Regions from separate parts of the Trichococcus flocculiformis genome, predicted to be linked through region 4. Evidence: predicted binding sites of a transcription regulator. Region 4 holds the regulator's gene; each other region holds the start of a gene.

The links. The regulator LexA, encoded in region 4, represses DNA repair genes until DNA is damaged. The targets are predictions, from matches to a motif close to CNAACANNTGTTNG.
Region 1: the regulator LexA is predicted to act here: its motif matches at 1,296-1,309, upstream of uvrC (excinuclease ABC subunit UvrC).
Region 2: the regulator LexA is predicted to act here: its motif matches at 2,710-2,723, upstream of ACKPCD_RS05260 (YdbC family protein).
Region 3: the regulator LexA is predicted to act here: its motif matches at 1,484-1,497, upstream of dnaB (replicative DNA helicase).

Annotation. Positions count from the first base shown of each region.
Region 1 covers NZ_OY759718.1:1,054,515-1,058,514, reverse strand. Annotated here, with positions in the region: gene ACKPCD_RS05330 (MFS transporter) at 1-1,234, opposite strand, end outside; gene uvrC (excinuclease ABC subunit UvrC) at 1,365-3,149, shown strand; gene ACKPCD_RS05320 (DegV family protein) at 3,289-4,000, shown strand, end outside.
Region 2 covers NZ_OY759718.1:1,038,757-1,042,756, reverse strand. Annotated here, with positions in the region: gene ACKPCD_RS05275 (zinc ribbon domain-containing protein) at 1-328, opposite strand, end outside; gene ACKPCD_RS05270 (O-acetyl-ADP-ribose deacetylase) at 328-879, opposite strand; gene ACKPCD_RS05265 (MFS transporter) at 1,071-2,276, shown strand; gene ACKPCD_RS05260 (YdbC family protein) at 2,397-2,606, opposite strand; gene ACKPCD_RS05255 (OsmC family protein) at 2,784-3,209, opposite strand; gene ACKPCD_RS05250 (amino acid ABC transporter ATP-binding protein) at 3,206-3,973, opposite strand.
Region 3 covers NZ_OY759718.1:399,086-403,085, reverse strand. Annotated here, with positions in the region: gene ACKPCD_RS02230 (DHH family phosphoesterase) at 1-945, shown strand, start outside; gene rplI (50S ribosomal protein L9) at 949-1,398, shown strand; gene dnaB (replicative DNA helicase) at 1,613-2,980, shown strand; gene ACKPCD_RS02215 (adenylosuccinate synthase) at 3,100-4,000, shown strand, end outside.
Region 4 covers NZ_OY759718.1:1,951,587-1,955,586, forward strand. Annotated here, with positions in the region: gene ACKPCD_RS09245 (ABC transporter ATP-binding protein) at 1-953, opposite strand, end outside; gene ACKPCD_RS09250 (YneF family protein) at 1,040-1,270, opposite strand; gene lexA (transcriptional repressor LexA) at 1,515-2,138, shown strand; gene ACKPCD_RS09260 (adenine phosphoribosyltransferase) at 2,220-2,732, opposite strand; gene recJ (single-stranded-DNA-specific exonuclease RecJ) at 2,750-4,000, opposite strand, start outside.

The DNA.
Region 1 (4,000 bases), 900 kb from region 4:
TGTCCGAAGGTTCGGGTTTGCCTGCTTCAAGCAGGACACGGTCGCGGATGGCGAAGAAGGCCACGACCATCAGGAATAGGCCCGATACGGCCATCAGGATTTCGATTGCCATCCGGTCCGCCAGCGGCCCGAATACCAGCATCCCTAAAGGCATCATTGCGCTTGCGACCATGCTTTGGACGCCGAAGACGCGTCCGAGGAAATCTTCTTCGACCTTTTCCTGCAAGAGCGTCATGCTCGGAGCGTTCAGGAGCGGAATGAAAAGTCCGACCAAGCCCATCAGGAAGAGATAAATCCAGAAGTTCGGGATGACGCCCATCCCGAAAGAGCACAAACCCATTACCGCAATCGCGGCCGCGATGGAATGGATCCGATTCTTGAATCCGCCCCATGACGCGATCCAGAGGCCGCCGCCGATCATCCCGATCGAAAAGGCGATTTCGATCGCCGTCAAGCGCCAGACGTCATCGCCGAATGAGCGTGCAACCTGCAGCGGTGACAGGAACGACACCGGTGCTGCCATGAAGAAAGCAAGCGAAAAATAGAGGAACAACCTTTTGATAAAAGTATGATTTTGGATATAGCTGAAGCCTAGCTTCATGTCCTGCAAGTAATTGCTGACTTGTTCCTGGCTGGCTTTTTCATGCGTAGGGACTTTCAGGAAGAACACGAGGATAGCGATCGCCAAAGCAGCTGTCACTATATCGATCAGAAAGATACCTTCCATCGGCGCAAATTGGTAAAGCGCGCCACTGATCATCGGCGAAACCAGCATAACGACAGCCTGGATGCTGCCGTTTAGCCCGTTGATCCGGGTCAGCTCCTTTTCAGGGACGATCTGCGGCAGGATGGCGCCGACCGCCGGCATCTGGATGCCCGCACCCAATGCGCGGATGGCCGATGTCGCCAAAAGAATCCAGATGGAACGCTGCCCCGCCAAGAACAGCAGGACCAGCACCAAAGTCGAGAGCGCAATGATGCCGTCGGAAAGGACGATCAGGCGCTTCCGGTTATAGCGGTCGGCCCACACCCCGGCGAATGGCGAGATGAAGAAAGTTGGCAGAAAGCCGAAGATGGTCGATAAGGTCATGATGACGCCGGATTGTGTTTCCAAGGTCAGGTACCAGAATATTGCGTATTGGACAAGTGACGAGCCGAACAGGGAAATCGTCTGGCTGCCCAGAAAGAGAGCGGTTTGACGCTGCCACTTTTCATATTTTATTTGCTTGATCACACTGTTTGCACTTCCTTGCTGGAGAGGCGGTTATCGTCCCCAAAATGACTGCGTTCAGAATCAAACGACTGAACGTATGTTTCCATTCATGGTATACTATTCTCAACGAAAAGTAAAAGGATTGAAACGGATGAGCAGAGAAGAAATCAACCAAAAATTAGCGCTGCTGCCCGACTTGCCCGGCTGCTACATCATGCGGGACAAGGATGACGAAATCATCTACATCGGCAAGGCCAAAAATCTGAAGAACCGAGTTAAATCGTACTTCCACAGCAAGCACGAAGGCAAGACGCAGCTGTTGGTCGCGGACATTGACCGTTTCGAAACGATCGTCACCAAAACGAACAAGGAATCGCTGCTGCTGGAGATCAACCTGATCAAGCGTTACCAGCCCAAATACAACATCAAACTGAAACAAGGGACAATGTATCCTTATCTGAAGGTCACGAACGAAAAAGATCCGCAGCTCATCATCACTTCGACGGTCGAGGATGACGGCGGCATCTACTTCGGACCCTATCCGCACGTCTACGCGGCGACGGAGACGCAGGAATTCATCCAGAAAATCTATCCGTTGCGCAAGTGCGCCAAGAATTCGAAACGCGCCTGCCTCTATTACCATATGGGCCAATGCATCGGCTGCTGCGATCATGAGGTGTCAAAAGAGGAATACGATGCCCAGATCAAACGCATCGCCGCTTTCCTGAATGGCGACGTCAAGGAGATCAAGAAAGATCTGCGCGAAAAAATGCACCGCGCCGCAGAAAGCCTGAATTTCGAACAGGCTGCCGATTACCGCGATCAGATCAGCTACATCGAGGCGACTGTGGAAAAACAGACGGTCATGTCGCGCGACTACACGAACCGCGACGTCTTCGCCTTCCATATGGACAAAGGCTGGCTGTCGATTCAAGTCTTCCTGCTGCGCCAATCCTCGATCATCAAGCGCGAAGCCGCCCTTTTCCCCTGCTACGATACGCCTGAAGAAGAGCTGGCTTCCTTCATTATGCAGTTCTATCAGGATCCCAATCATATCCTGCCGCAGGAAGTGCTCGTGCCGAAAGGCGTCGACACGGAACTGCTGCAGGAAGCGCTCGGAACGAAAGTGCACACGCCTGTCCGCGGCAGCAAGCGCAGCATCCTCGAACTGGCGATCACGAACAGCGAACTGGCGCTGACGGAAAAGTTCATGCTGATCGAGCGTGACACCCACAAGACGGTCGGCGCCATCCAGGAACTTTCCGAGGCGCTCGGCATCGAATATCTGGAGGTTATCGAGTCGTTCGACCATTCGAACATCCAGGGAACCAATCCGGTCTCGGCGATGGTCGTCTATCGGGACGGAAAGCCGGAACGCAAAAACTACCGGAAATACAAAATCAAGACGGTCGAAGGCAGCAATGAATTCGCGACGACGCAGGAAGTCATCCGCCGCCGCTACAGCCGTTTGCTGCGCGAAGGCCGCGCCATGCCGGATCTGATCCTGATGGACGGCGGCAAGGTTCAGGTGCATGCCGCCAAGGAAGTGCTGGAGGACGAGCTCGGATTGGACATCCCGGTAGCGGGCATGGTCAAGGACACGAAGCACAAGACTTCCTCGCTCATCTTCGGCGAGAAGGATGAAATCGTGGAGCTCAGTCCGAACAGTCAGGCTTTCCATCTCGTGCAGCGGATCCAGGAAGAGGTCCACCGCTTCGCGATCACTTTCCATCGCCAAATCCGCGCCAAGAACAGCATCGCTTCGCAATTGGACCAGATTGAAGGTGTCGGACCGAAAACCCGCACGAAGATCCTGAAGCATTTCAAAACGATGAAGAGCATCCGCGAAGCCAGCTACGAAGACATCAAAGCGTTGGGTATCCCGGAAAAGACGGCGCTGCTGATCAAAGAGGAACTGGGCGAAGAGAATGGTTGAGCCTTTGTTTTTGCAGCGGCTCCAGTCCGCTTCACGAAGTCGTAGCGCTGAAATTTTCCAAACGGATGAAACATGTTATAATGTAGAGTAGTCCACGGAATATCCCGTGATGAAACTCGCGCTGGAGGAGGCGTTACTGATGAAAATATTTACCGATAGTGCTTGTGATCTGGCTTATGCTTATCTGCAGGAAAATGATGTGGAAGTCTTCCCTTTGACCACTTTGCTGGATACGGGCGAATACGAAGACATGATCGAAATACAAGCCGACAAAGTCTATGAAATGATTGGACGCGGTGGCCACCCGAAAACGAGTCAAGTGTCCTTGGAAAAATTCCTTTCCGGTTTCCGGAAAGCGGCCGAAGCCGGCGAATCGGGCATCTACATCTCCCTTTCGGCTAAACTTTCCGGCACCTATCAAGCGGCTTATCTGGCTCATCAGCAACTGAAAGAGGAATTCCCGGATTTTGATCTGCGCTTGGTCGACTCCATGAGCGCTTCCGTCGGTGAAGGCTTGTCGGTCGTCGAAGCAATCGAAATGCGCGAAGCAGGTTTTACTTTGGATGAGATCGAATCACGTGTCCGTTTCACGGCTGCCAATGTCGTATCCCTTTTCACCGTCAAGGATCTGAACTACCTTGCTGATGGCGGGCGGCTTTCGAAGTCCAGCGCCTTTTTTGGAGGATTGCTGAATATCCAACCTTTATTGGAAGTCATCAACGGTGAATTGGTTCCCGTCGAAAAACTGCGCGGACGCAAAAAAGTCATGAATCGGATGTACGAACGCTTGCGCGATGAGGCGGATATGATTCAGGAACAGAATGTCTTCCTTTGTCATAGCGACGATGCTG
Region 2 (4,000 bases), 910 kb from region 4:
GAGGATAAGAGGCACCGCAGTTGGGGCATCTGCTTTCAAGCGGTTCACCTGTTTGATACATCTGCAGATCGCTGTCGCAGATCGAAACCGTTTCTTTCCGTTCAATCGCTTTTCCTACAAGCGGATCCAGCAGGTACCATGTGTCGCAACAGGTTGTGCGGACAAGGTATTTTTTCCCGAAGGTGATGACCGGGATGAAAAACAGGCGGAAACGATTTCCCACGAGATAGACCTCATAGCGGCCAAAATGACCGCAACGGCTGCACGTGATCGTCTGGTTGTATTCAAGCTGTTTGCGGAACGGCAATACGTCAAAAAATAAAAACATCAGTCAGTTCTCCTTTCCAAATCTTCAAATGCCTGCTCATAGACGCGCACTGTCGCATCGTCAAAGCAGACAAAAATGATTTCAGTGATGAGCGTTTGCGGATGATTTTCCAGGTAGGTCTTGACGGTTCCAACAGCAATCTTGGTTGCCTGGCTTAGTGGATATCCGTAAATACCGGTGCTGATCGCCGGAAAGGCAAGCGTGCGGATTCCGTTGGCGTCGGCCAATTCCAATGATTTTCGATAGCAAGAAGCCAGCAAATCCGCTTCGCCTTGCGTCCCGCCCCGCCAAATCGGACCGACCGTATGAATCACATGAGCCGCTTTGAGCCGGAAGCCGGGTGTGAGCTTCGCTTCACCGGTCCGGCACCCGTTCAAAAGGTGACAGGCAGCCAACAGTTCCGGCCCGGCAGCACGGTGGATAGCGCCGTCGACTCCGCCTCCGCCGAGCAGGCTTTCATTGGCGGCATTGACGATGGCAGCGACTTCGCAGTGGGTGATGTCTCCTTTGAGCACATGCAACGTTGTGTGACTGACCTGCAATTCCTTCATTCCGATTCCTCCCTCATAACCTGTGTTCAGTCCGGACATATCAATATGTACACTTTACCAAAAATCCGGTTGATTATCCATTTGGCAGACCCATCCGAAGCGGACGTATGCGCGCGGGCGCTCTGCTAGACTTTTTGCCGAAAAAGGAATTAAATGGAGATGAAGAAATAATCGGAAAGAAGGTTTTCGGGATGGCGGATAATCACAAAAAGAAAAAGCGGATCCTCGGCGTCGAAAGCAATATTTTCTTTGTCGGCTTGACCAGTTTCCTGACGGATACGACGACAAAAATGGTCTACAGCATACTGCCTTTATTTCTGACGACACTGGGCGCCTCGAAAACGGAAATCTCCCTGATTGAAGGGATCGCCGAAAGCACCGCTTCCGTCCTGAAATCCCTCTCCGGTTGGTGGAGCGATAAAATCGGACGCAACAAACCTTTCATGATCATCGGTTACGGCATCACCGCGCTCCTTTCCCCGCTGTTCGCATTCGTGACGACACCCTTGCAGGTCCTGTCGATCCGTTTTGTCGAACGCGTCGGCAAAGGCATCCGCACCGCTCCCCGGGACAGTCTTGTGGCCGGTTCTTCTGAAGAAAACAACAACGCCGGTCTGAATTTCGGTTTCCATAAAGCGATGGACAACAGCGGAGCCATCGTCGGGCCCCTGACCGCCTTCGCTGTACTGGCCGCTTTTCCTGGCGATTACCGACGCGTCTTCCTGTTTGCGGCCATTCCGGGATTTTTGGGACTGCTGTCGATCCTCTTTTTTGTGAAGGAAGCCAAACGCACCAAATCGGAACGGCTAGGAAAAATATCCTTCCGGGATTTTCCCAAGGATTTCTACCTTTTTCTGGCAATCGTTTTCCTTTTCACGCTGGGGAATTCAACGGATGCCCTGCTTTTGATCAAAGCGAGCGACGTCGGCGTCAGCGATGCCTTCATCCCGATCATGTATCTGGTGTTCAATGCGGTTTCCGTCGCCTTCGCCGTTCCGCTCGGGAAACTGTCCGATAAGATTGGACGTAAACGCATCATCATCGGCGGCTATCTGATGTTCGCGCTGATCTATTTTGGATTCGGCAAGGCGGCTACCCATTTCGCCATCGTCGGCCTCTTCGCCTTTTACGGCCTCTACAGCGCGGCGACGGACGGCATCCAGAAAGCGTTGGTATCCGACATCATCGGCAAGGAGAAAAAAGGCACCGGGTTGGGGCTATACAATGCGCTCCTGGGAATGACCCTATTGCCGGCCAGTCTAATCGGCGGATGGTTATACGATACTTTCAATAACCAAGTACCTTTCTACTTCGGTTCCGCCACCGCCTTGCTTTCCGCTTTTTTGATGTTCCTCTTCTATCAACGCGGGAAACGCCACGGCACAAGCCATTCTTGATGCAATGCTGAAATCGAAAAACCAACTGGAGCCGATTCGCTTCAGTTGGTTTTTTTATGATGTCTAGCTTCACGGGTTAGCCCTTCGGAAAGGACAAAGGAACCCGTTCCGCTTTTCTGGTTATTTCAATAGTTTGGCGAGAGCAGCCATTTCTTCTTCGCTGAAGGTCAGTCCTTTGCCCATCTTTTCGTGATCGGGGCTCCATTCGCGGATATCGTATTTTGGCGGTCGGCCGTTCCAGCTGACCAGGTTCAATTCTTTCGTCCAGCCTTTTGCGGAGGTGGACAGGACGCCGAGTTCTTCGACAATTTCAAATGTGATGTCTGCCATGTTTCATTTCCATCCCTTCTCATTCTCATGATAAAGCCTCATCGCTTTATTCAATCGTCTATTAATATATCAGAGGACTATTTCTTGGTAAAGTATTTCACAGCAAACTGTTTTTCGACAAAAATACGGAGCCTTTATCCATCAGACTCCGATCCCATTTCTTTCTATTCTGTTTCATTACACTTCTCTGGTGAGCTTCACGCCGTTTAAAATAATGTCATAGGTGATTTCGGCATTCAAAGAATCAGAAACGCTGCAATATTTTTCTTCACTCAAGTCGATTGCACGCCAAACTCTTTTGCCATCAATGTCGCCGTCCACTACGAAAGTGATAGTGATAGCGACAAAACCTTTAGGAGCTTCTTCTTTACGGGTTCCGTCCGTGATGAACTCCAGTTTGCTGATTTTATCCAAATAGCGGTTCAAAATCATCGTCACGTCTATGCCGATGCAGCCTGCCAAAGCTGCCAGCAGCATCTCGGTAGGAGTGGCACCTTCGCCCATCCCGCCATACGCTGGCGTTGCATCCATCTTGATATCGTAGCCTGAATCACCCTGGGCGGTGAATTTACGGCCGCCTTCCCATATCGTCTTCACGATCATAGCTTCTCCTCATTTCTTTCGCTCTTTTCCTCCATTTTCAGGAATTTTCTGGCCCGTTCTGTTTTCGGAGCGGCAAAGAAATCCTTTGGCTGCCCCTCCTCCACTACTACACCGTCTGCCATGAAAATGATCCGGTCAGCAACATTCCTGGCAAATTGCATCTCATGCGTCACGATGACCAACGTCATACCTTCCTTGGCCAGTTCTTGGATGACGTTCAACACTTCATCCACCAGTTCCGGATCCAAAGAAGAGGTCGGTTCATCGAACAGCATCACAGCCGGATCCATCGCCAATGCCCTTGAAATCGCTACGCGTTGTTGCTGACCGCCTGAAAGCCGGGATGGATAGACAACCCGTTTATCGAATAGTCCGACTCGCTTCAATAATTCTTCGCCGAGTCCAACGTCTGTACTCTTTTCCATTTTTTTGACGGTCAACAACGCTTCTATGACATTTTCCAATGCCGTCTTGTGCGGATAGAGATTGAATTGCTGGAACACCATACCAGTATTCTTGCGAATGTCACGCACGTGCTTCCCTCGTTCCTTTTTGGACTGGGAATCGGAAACTGTGATGCCGTTCACTTCGATACTTCCTTTTGTCAATTCCTCGAGTCCATTGATGCACCGCAATAGCGTGCTTTTGCCTGATCCGCTTGGACCCAAGATGGCGACTACTTCGCCGGCTCGGACATCAAGCGTGATATCCTTAAGCACTTCCAGTTTCCCGAACGATTTGGCTAGTCCTCTGATGGTTATCATTCACTCACCCCCGCTCTATTTGCCATC
Region 3 (4,000 bases), 1.5 Mb from region 4:
GGGCATAGTTATCCTGATATGGACGTCATCGGTTCCTGTTTAGGGATCCGCCGAATCTCTCAGATGAACAATCGGGAGGCTTGGATAGTATTGGATCCGCAGCAATTTTCCAATGATGTGAATCGGATTATGCAGGAGATAGACAAAGATCCTTTGATTGCGAAGCGAATCATTTCGCCTGAGCAGGCAATGGCATTGGTGACTCCGCAAACGCTTATCGTGATGGTTGACGTGCATCGTCCTTCCATGACACCGGCCCCTGGACTTTTGAATCTGTCCAAAAAAATAGTCGTCTTGGATCATCACAGACGTGGACAAGAATTTCCCAAAGACTCTGTTTTGGTCTATATGGAACCCTATGCGTCATCCACTTCGGAATTGATCGCTGAATTGTTTGAATATCAATCCAATGAGATGGATGCCATCAATAAGATAGAAGCAACGGCTATGCTGGCTGGGATTATTGTCGATACACGCAATTTCAGCTTGAGAACCGGATCCAGGACTTTTGATGCTGCCAGTTATCTGCAGTCGAACGGAGCGGATACCGTTCTGATCCAGAAATCATTGAAAGAGGACTTGGATACCTATCTGTTGCGTAGTCATTTGCTGCAAACGATGGAATTTGTGAACGGTAACCTCGCAATCGTCCATGGAGAAGATGAAAAAATCTATGATACGGTTGTCGCTGCTCAAACAGCCGACACGATGTTATCGATGGAAGCAGTAGACGCCTCATTTGTCGTTACAAAACGTCAGGACGGCAGAGTTGGAATCAGTGCCAGAAGTCTGGGGCAATATAATGTGCAGACTATCATGGAAAAATTAGGCGGAGGCGGACATTTATCCAATGCAGCCACGCAGATTGAGAATACGACGGTCCATGAAGTCGTTGAGAGATTGAAGGCAGTCATAGATCCAAAAAAAATCAAGGAAGGGGAATAATAAATGAAAGTTGTATTTTTAGAGGACGTTAAAGGTAAAGGGAAAAAAGGGGAAGTCAAAGATATTGCGGATGGCTACGCTAATTTCCTGATCAAAAACCGTAAAGCGGAAGAAGCGAATGCTGCTACGATTTCTGCATTGAAAGGCCAAAAGAAGGCTGAAGAGAAGAAGCAGGCTGAGGAGTTAGCCGCTGCTCAAGAATTAAAGGCACTTCTGGAGAAGGATGAATCAATCATCAAATTGTCCGCAAAAATTGGCGAAGATGGTCGTTTGTTTGGTTCGATAACAACGAAACAGGTTGCTGAAGCATTACAGAAGCAACATAATGTTAAATTGGATAAGCGGAAAATTGAATTAGACAGTCCTATCCGAGCATTAGGTTTCACGAAAATGCCCGTAAAAATTCATCCGGAAGTGACAGCGATGTTGACTGTCCAAGTGACTGAAGGATAATAATTTTCCAGATATAAACGAAAGACAGGGATAACCATCTCTGTCTTTTTGCTTGTGTAGAGGGGGATAAATATTGACTCGAAACAGAACAAGCGTTCCCTTTCGTTGGTTGTAAAAGCCTCCAGTTTACAGTACAATAAGAGAGCGAAAGATGGGTAAACCAGTAACCGGTTCCTTGTCGAAATGAATAAAACCTAAAGGGTGAAAATATAAAATGGAAGAAACACTTCAAGATCGCATACCTCCTCATAGTATAGAAGCAGAGCAATCCGTTCTGGGCTCCATTTTTTTGGATCCTGAAACGGTTGTGAATGTTTTGGAATACCTTGAAACATCTGATTTTTACCGAAAAAATCATCAGATTATTTTTGACGCGATTTTGCAATTGAACAACCGAAACGAAGCGATAGACGTCGTCACAATCGCGAATGAGTTGGATACGAAGAATCAGCTTGAAAATGCTGGCGGTATGGAGTATTTGGCCGAATTGGCGGTTGCGGTACCGACTTCAGCCAACGTGGAATATTACGCCAAGATAGTAGAAGAGAAATCGATTTTGCGCAACCTGATCCGCTCGGCTACAGAAATCGTCCGCAAAGGCTATGAAGAGGGTGATGAGCTTGCCGTGATGTTGGACAGCGCCGAACAGAATATTCTTCAGGTATCCGAACGGAGAAATCGCTCCGGTTTCATCCGCATATCGGATGTCGTTTCGGCGTCGCTGCAGAACATCGAGTCGCTGGCCCAACAAAGCGATGACGTCACAGGGGTGCCCACCGGATACATCGCCTTGGATAAAATGACGGCGGGTCTTCAGAAAGAAGAATTGATCATCCTGGCAGCTCGTCCGGCGGTCGGTAAGACCGCCTTTGCTCTGAACATCGCACAGAATGTCGCAACCAAGGCGGATCAGGTAGTTGCCATTTTCAGTTTGGAAATGGGGGCGGAGTCGTTGGTTAACCGGATGCTGTGTGCGGAAGGGAACATCGATGCCGGTCACTTGAGGACAGGGCAGCTTTCTGAAGATGAGTGGTCCAACCTGATCATGGCGATGGGGACTTTGGGACAGTCCAAGATTTTTATAGATGATACACCAGGTATACGGATTGCGGAAATAAGGGCAAAAAGTCGTCGCTTGCTGCAGGAACAGGGAAAGTTAGGACTTATTGTGATTGACTACTTGCAGCTGATTGAAGGGAACAACCGCGAAAGCCGTCAACAAGAAGTTTCAGACATTTCGCGTCAATTGAAGAAGTTGGCGAAGGAACTGAAAGTACCGGTCATCGCCCTTTCCCAATTGTCCCGTGGCGTGGAGCAAAGGCAAGACAAACGTCCGGTATTGAGCGATATCCGTGAATCAGGATCGATCGAGCAGGATGCCGATATCGTTGCTTTCCTGTACCGCGACGACTATTACGAACGTGAAGGCGGCGAAGAACCGGAACGGGATGAGCAAGAGAATAATGTCGTAGAGGTCATCATCGAAAAAAACCGGAGCGGGGCGCGGGGAACCGTCAAGCTCCTGTTCAAAAAGGAATTCAATAAATTTTCTTCGATGAGCTATATGCCGGAAATTAGTTGATATTTTTGGACAAATTGTTCAGAAATGAGCGCTTTTATCTGATTCTTTATTGAAAGACATAGGTAATATTGGTAAACTAGCATAGTATTATGAATAAATTAGATGAGGTGGAGTAAATAATGACTTCAGTAGTAGTTGTTGGGACTCAATGGGGAGACGAAGGTAAAGGGAAGATTACAGATTTCCTTAGTGAGAATGCAGAAGTAATCGCTAGATATCAAGGCGGGGACAATGCTGGCCACACAATCCAGTTTGATGGCGTTACATACAAATTGCACTTAATTCCATCCGGCATTTTTTATCCAGAAAAAATCAGCGTGATCGGAAACGGCGTAGTAGTGAATCCGAAATCATTGATCAAAGAATTGGCATATTTGAAAGATCACGGCATCAACACGGATAACCTACGTATTTCCGACCGTGCCCACGTCATTTTGCCTTATCATATTCAATTGGATCAGCTTCAAGAGGATTCAAAAGGCGAAAACAAAATCGGTACGACCATCAAAGGCATCGGGCCAGCTTACATGGATAAAGCAGCGCGTGTCGGTATCCGGGTAGCCGATTTGTTGGACAAAGAAATCTTTGAAGAGCGTCTGAAAATCAACTTGGAAGAAAAGAACCGTCAATTCACAAAAATGTTCGATTCTGTAGAAATCAAATTCGAAGATATTTTTGAAGAATATTATCAGTACGGACAAGAAATCAAAAAATACGTGTGTGATACATCGGTTATCTTGAACGATGTATTGGATGCAGGCAAACGTGTCCTATTTGAAGGCGCACAAGGGGTTATGTTGGATATCGACCAAGGTACTTATCCATTCGTTACTTCTTCCAACCCGGTTGCTGGTGGCGTAACCATCGGTAGTGGTGTGGGCCCTACCAAGATCGATAAAGTTGTCGGTGTCTGCAAGGCTTACACTTCCCGTGTCGGCGATGGCCCGTTCCCAACTGAATTGTTCGACGAAGTAGGAAACCAAATCCGCGAAGTTGGCCGCGAATACGGAACAACAACTG
Region 4 (4,000 bases):
TTTTCCTTCAGAAGCTCATCAATCCTGCTATAACTGGCACTGCCTCGCTCAAGTACATTGAAAAGCCTACCCACTGCCAACATTGGCCACGCCATCATTCCGATGTAACTGATGAACGAAACCAACTGACCGATACTGATGCTGCCTTCCACGACAAAGCGACCTCCGAATATGATTGTCAGCGCAAATGAAAGTCCTAAAATAAGTTGGATAGCTGGATCAAATAAGGCATCAACCAGATAGACAGATTTATTTTTTGCAACGACATCTTTTGTCATTGCTTCGAAATCACGAATATCCTCTTCTTCTTCACCAAAAGTTTTGATGACTTTGACGCCGGATACGCTCTCTTGCGTTTTGTCATTCAAACTCGAGAAAGCGGCCTGTGCTTTGCGGAATCGTTTATGCATCTTTTGTCCGAGGATTCGTGACACCAACGTCAAAGCCGGCAATGGGATCATAGCAATGAGCGTCAAACGCCAATCGATCAAGAAGAACATCGTAAAGAGCGTGATCCCGCCTGAAGAAATTGAATCTGCCAATGTCAGGATACCTGCGCCGGCGACCATGCGGATGGCATTCAAATCATTCGTCGCATGCGCCATCAGATCGCCTGTCCTGTACTTTTGGAAGAAGACAGCATCCATTTCGGTGAAATGCTTGAACAATCTTGACCGAAGTATCTTTTCCAGTTCTGCTGAAGTTCCCCAAATCTTCATCCTCCAAATATAACGGAAGAGGTACTGCAGCACGCCCGCTATCAATATGATCACTGTCCACTTCCACAAAGAAGCCATCGTTAACGTGCCAAGTGCAATTTCATCGATAATGATTCCGACGATGCGCGGCGATACAACCTGAAGTATCGCCACAATGATCAGGAAAAAGACGCCCACAAAATAGGCTTTCCATTCCTGACGAAAAAACCAACTCAATTTTTTGAAAATACTCACGGATATTTCCCCTTTCTTGCGTTTATTCAGACAAAATAAAAATGTGGAACCGTAAAGATCCACATTTTGTATATTATTTCATTAGTCTATTTCTTTTTCTTTGTTGATTGTGCTTTCATCGAAGCCATAATTTGTTTAACTTTTCTTTCGGATGGTTTTTGACCCATCTGCATCATCATAGAACGCAACATTTCTTCATTGATCGGTGGATTTTCTTCAAAATATTTTACCATATAACGTCTTGCAAGGAAAAATCCGCCAACCGCTCCTATTACTATTCCTAAAATAACCATCATTACCCATGCTGTTGTTGACACGTATTCATCCCCCTTTCCAAAGCATTCATTCATTAATTGTACTAAAGATTATGAGAAAAAGAAATAGCAATCACGGATAAATTTAGCGATTTTTGGAAAACGCTTCAACATTTGCTGTATTTGTGGCAATACTAGGCATATTCTAACATAATTTTCAAAGAACATGCGAACATCTGTTTGATTTTTTGAGGGATTAATGGTATCCTAAACGATATAAATATAGGATTACGGAGATGATGATCTCATGGTTAAAAATAAAGATTCACGCCAAATTGAAGTGCTTCAATACATTTATGAAGAAGTCCAGGAAAAGGGCTACCCGCCGACCGTAAGGGAAATCGGAAATGCGGTAAAACTGTCATCTACATCTACGGTTCATGGCCATCTGTCGCGTCTTGAAAAAAATGGTTTTATCCAGCGGGATCCTACAAAACCCCGTGCGATAGAATTGACCCAAGCAGGTCTGGACAAATTGGGGATCCTATCAGATAAAATGCCGTTGTTGGGTACTGTCACAGCCGGAGCGCCCATACTTGCCGTAGAAGAAGCAACCGACTATTTCCCGGTTCCCCCGGATCTGCAATCCAATGCGGGATCTTTATTCATGTTGAAAATCCGCGGAGAAAGCATGATCGATGCCGGCATCTTCGATGGCGACTCCGTCATTGTCAGAAAACAGAACACGGCTGAAAACGGAGATATCGTCATAGCCATGACGGACGATGATGAAGCGACCTGCAAACGTTTCTACAAAGAAAATAACTACTATCGTCTGCAACCTGAAAATTCGAGCATGGATCCGATCATCCTGGATTCTGTCCTCATCCTGGGTAAAGTAGTCGGCCTGTACCGGAACCACATCATTTAAAGAACAGTCCTCCAACTGACGCAAAAAGGCTGCCAACCGGCAGCCTTTTTGCGTGTCTATGCTTATTTAGGATTACTTCTCTTAGTATTCCATCAGCGTGAAGATGTCATACCCTTGGATCAGATCTCTGCCCTTTAAATCCAGCAACTCGATCAAGAACGCCAAGCCCACAACTTCTCCGCCTAATTTTTCAACCAATTCTATAGTCGCGGCTGTAGTGCCGCCAGTAGCCAACAAATCATCACAGACCAGCACTTTATCGCCAGGCAAGATGGCATCTTGATGCAGTTGCAATGTCGCTTTCCCGTATTCCAGCCCGTAGGATACTTCAACTGTTTCGCGGGGCAATTTGCCTTTTTTGCGGGCCATCGCGAATCCGCAGCCTAATTCCACAGCCACAGGGCAACCGACCATGAAGCCACGCGCTTCAGGTCCGACTACTTTATCAACATTCAAGTCTTGAGCATATTTCACGATTTCCTTGATTGAATAACGATAGGCTTCGCCATTTGCCATCAAAGGGGAAATATCGCGGAAAATGATGCCTTGTTCCGGAAAATCTTTTACGTCAGCAATATATTTTTTTAAATCCATTTTTATGTTCCTCCTAATTATTGAACCATCATCTGTTCATTCAACCATTTTGTCAGTTGCGAAAACGGGCTGTAGATGAATATTTTTTCAGCTTCCATTTTCTGCAGGCGATCTTTGTATACTTGTGTATCAGCCAAAGCCCTTTTGACGGGATTCTTGACCTCATTGATGAAACCATTGTCTATTGTAACAAATCCCGCCTCCAAAAACACTTGAATCATGAAAATGGCAAGATTTTTCTTGATTTTTAAATATTCTGCCAAAGCATCTAATCGATTTCTCACGTCGATATCCTTATGCGAACGGATATACTGGTAAAATTTTGCAAACTGGTCTTTAGGAGGAACGCCATCTGCGTATACGCCATTCGATTCATGAGAGACGACATACACATTTTCGAACTGATTACTCTTCAGGAGATTCGCCAAAAGGTTCAGCTTCAAAGGACATTCGAAGAGCACGAGATTCTTGGCGCTGACGGCCTGCAAGGCATCCACTGTATTGTCTGTGAGCAAGGCCGCATTCGAACTGCTTGGAATACGCTCATAAAATTGTTTCATGATGTTGGAAGTCGAAAATAGATACAAGGCATCTTCCACAGCCAATACCGATTCTTGGATGACCGAACTCCTTTTGTCAAAAAACTGAACATGTTTATTTTTAATGTCCCTCAACTGCAGTTGAGGCTTCGCGCTGTCCCGCCAAACATTAATTGAAAGCTCGCCGATTAGGGAAACGACATCCGCCTCATTCAAATGATTGCTGATGCTCCCCTTATTGAAGCCGATCACATCCAGAAAGAGCTCCTTATCCTTAAGCTTGAACTTTAGATGCTTGTTGTCGGCACCGATTTGTCTGATGTCTGTCAAAGGTACATTTTGGAAGCCGAATATCGGCTTCGGATTGTCGGTACCATATGGTTTCAGCAACTCCAATTCCTTCAAAAACGGCAAGGTGACGTCAGCAAGCGGCAAGATGGCGTCTATATAAATGGATTCGCCCAGCACGATTGCATCATGATAGCGAGCAGCATAGTTGTTGATCTTTTCAGAGAAAGCGGCTAAATCAGCAGCAGGAAGACTCATGCCTGCTGCCATTTTGTGCCCACCGAACTTCGTAAGCGAATCCTTTGCATCTGCCAATGCAGCATAAATGTCCAACGCCTCGGTGCTGCGGGCTGACCCTTTCGCGATACCGGTTTTTTCGTCGATATTAAATAATACGGTTGGCCGTCCAAATTCCTCGACCAATTTGCTTGCCACGATTCC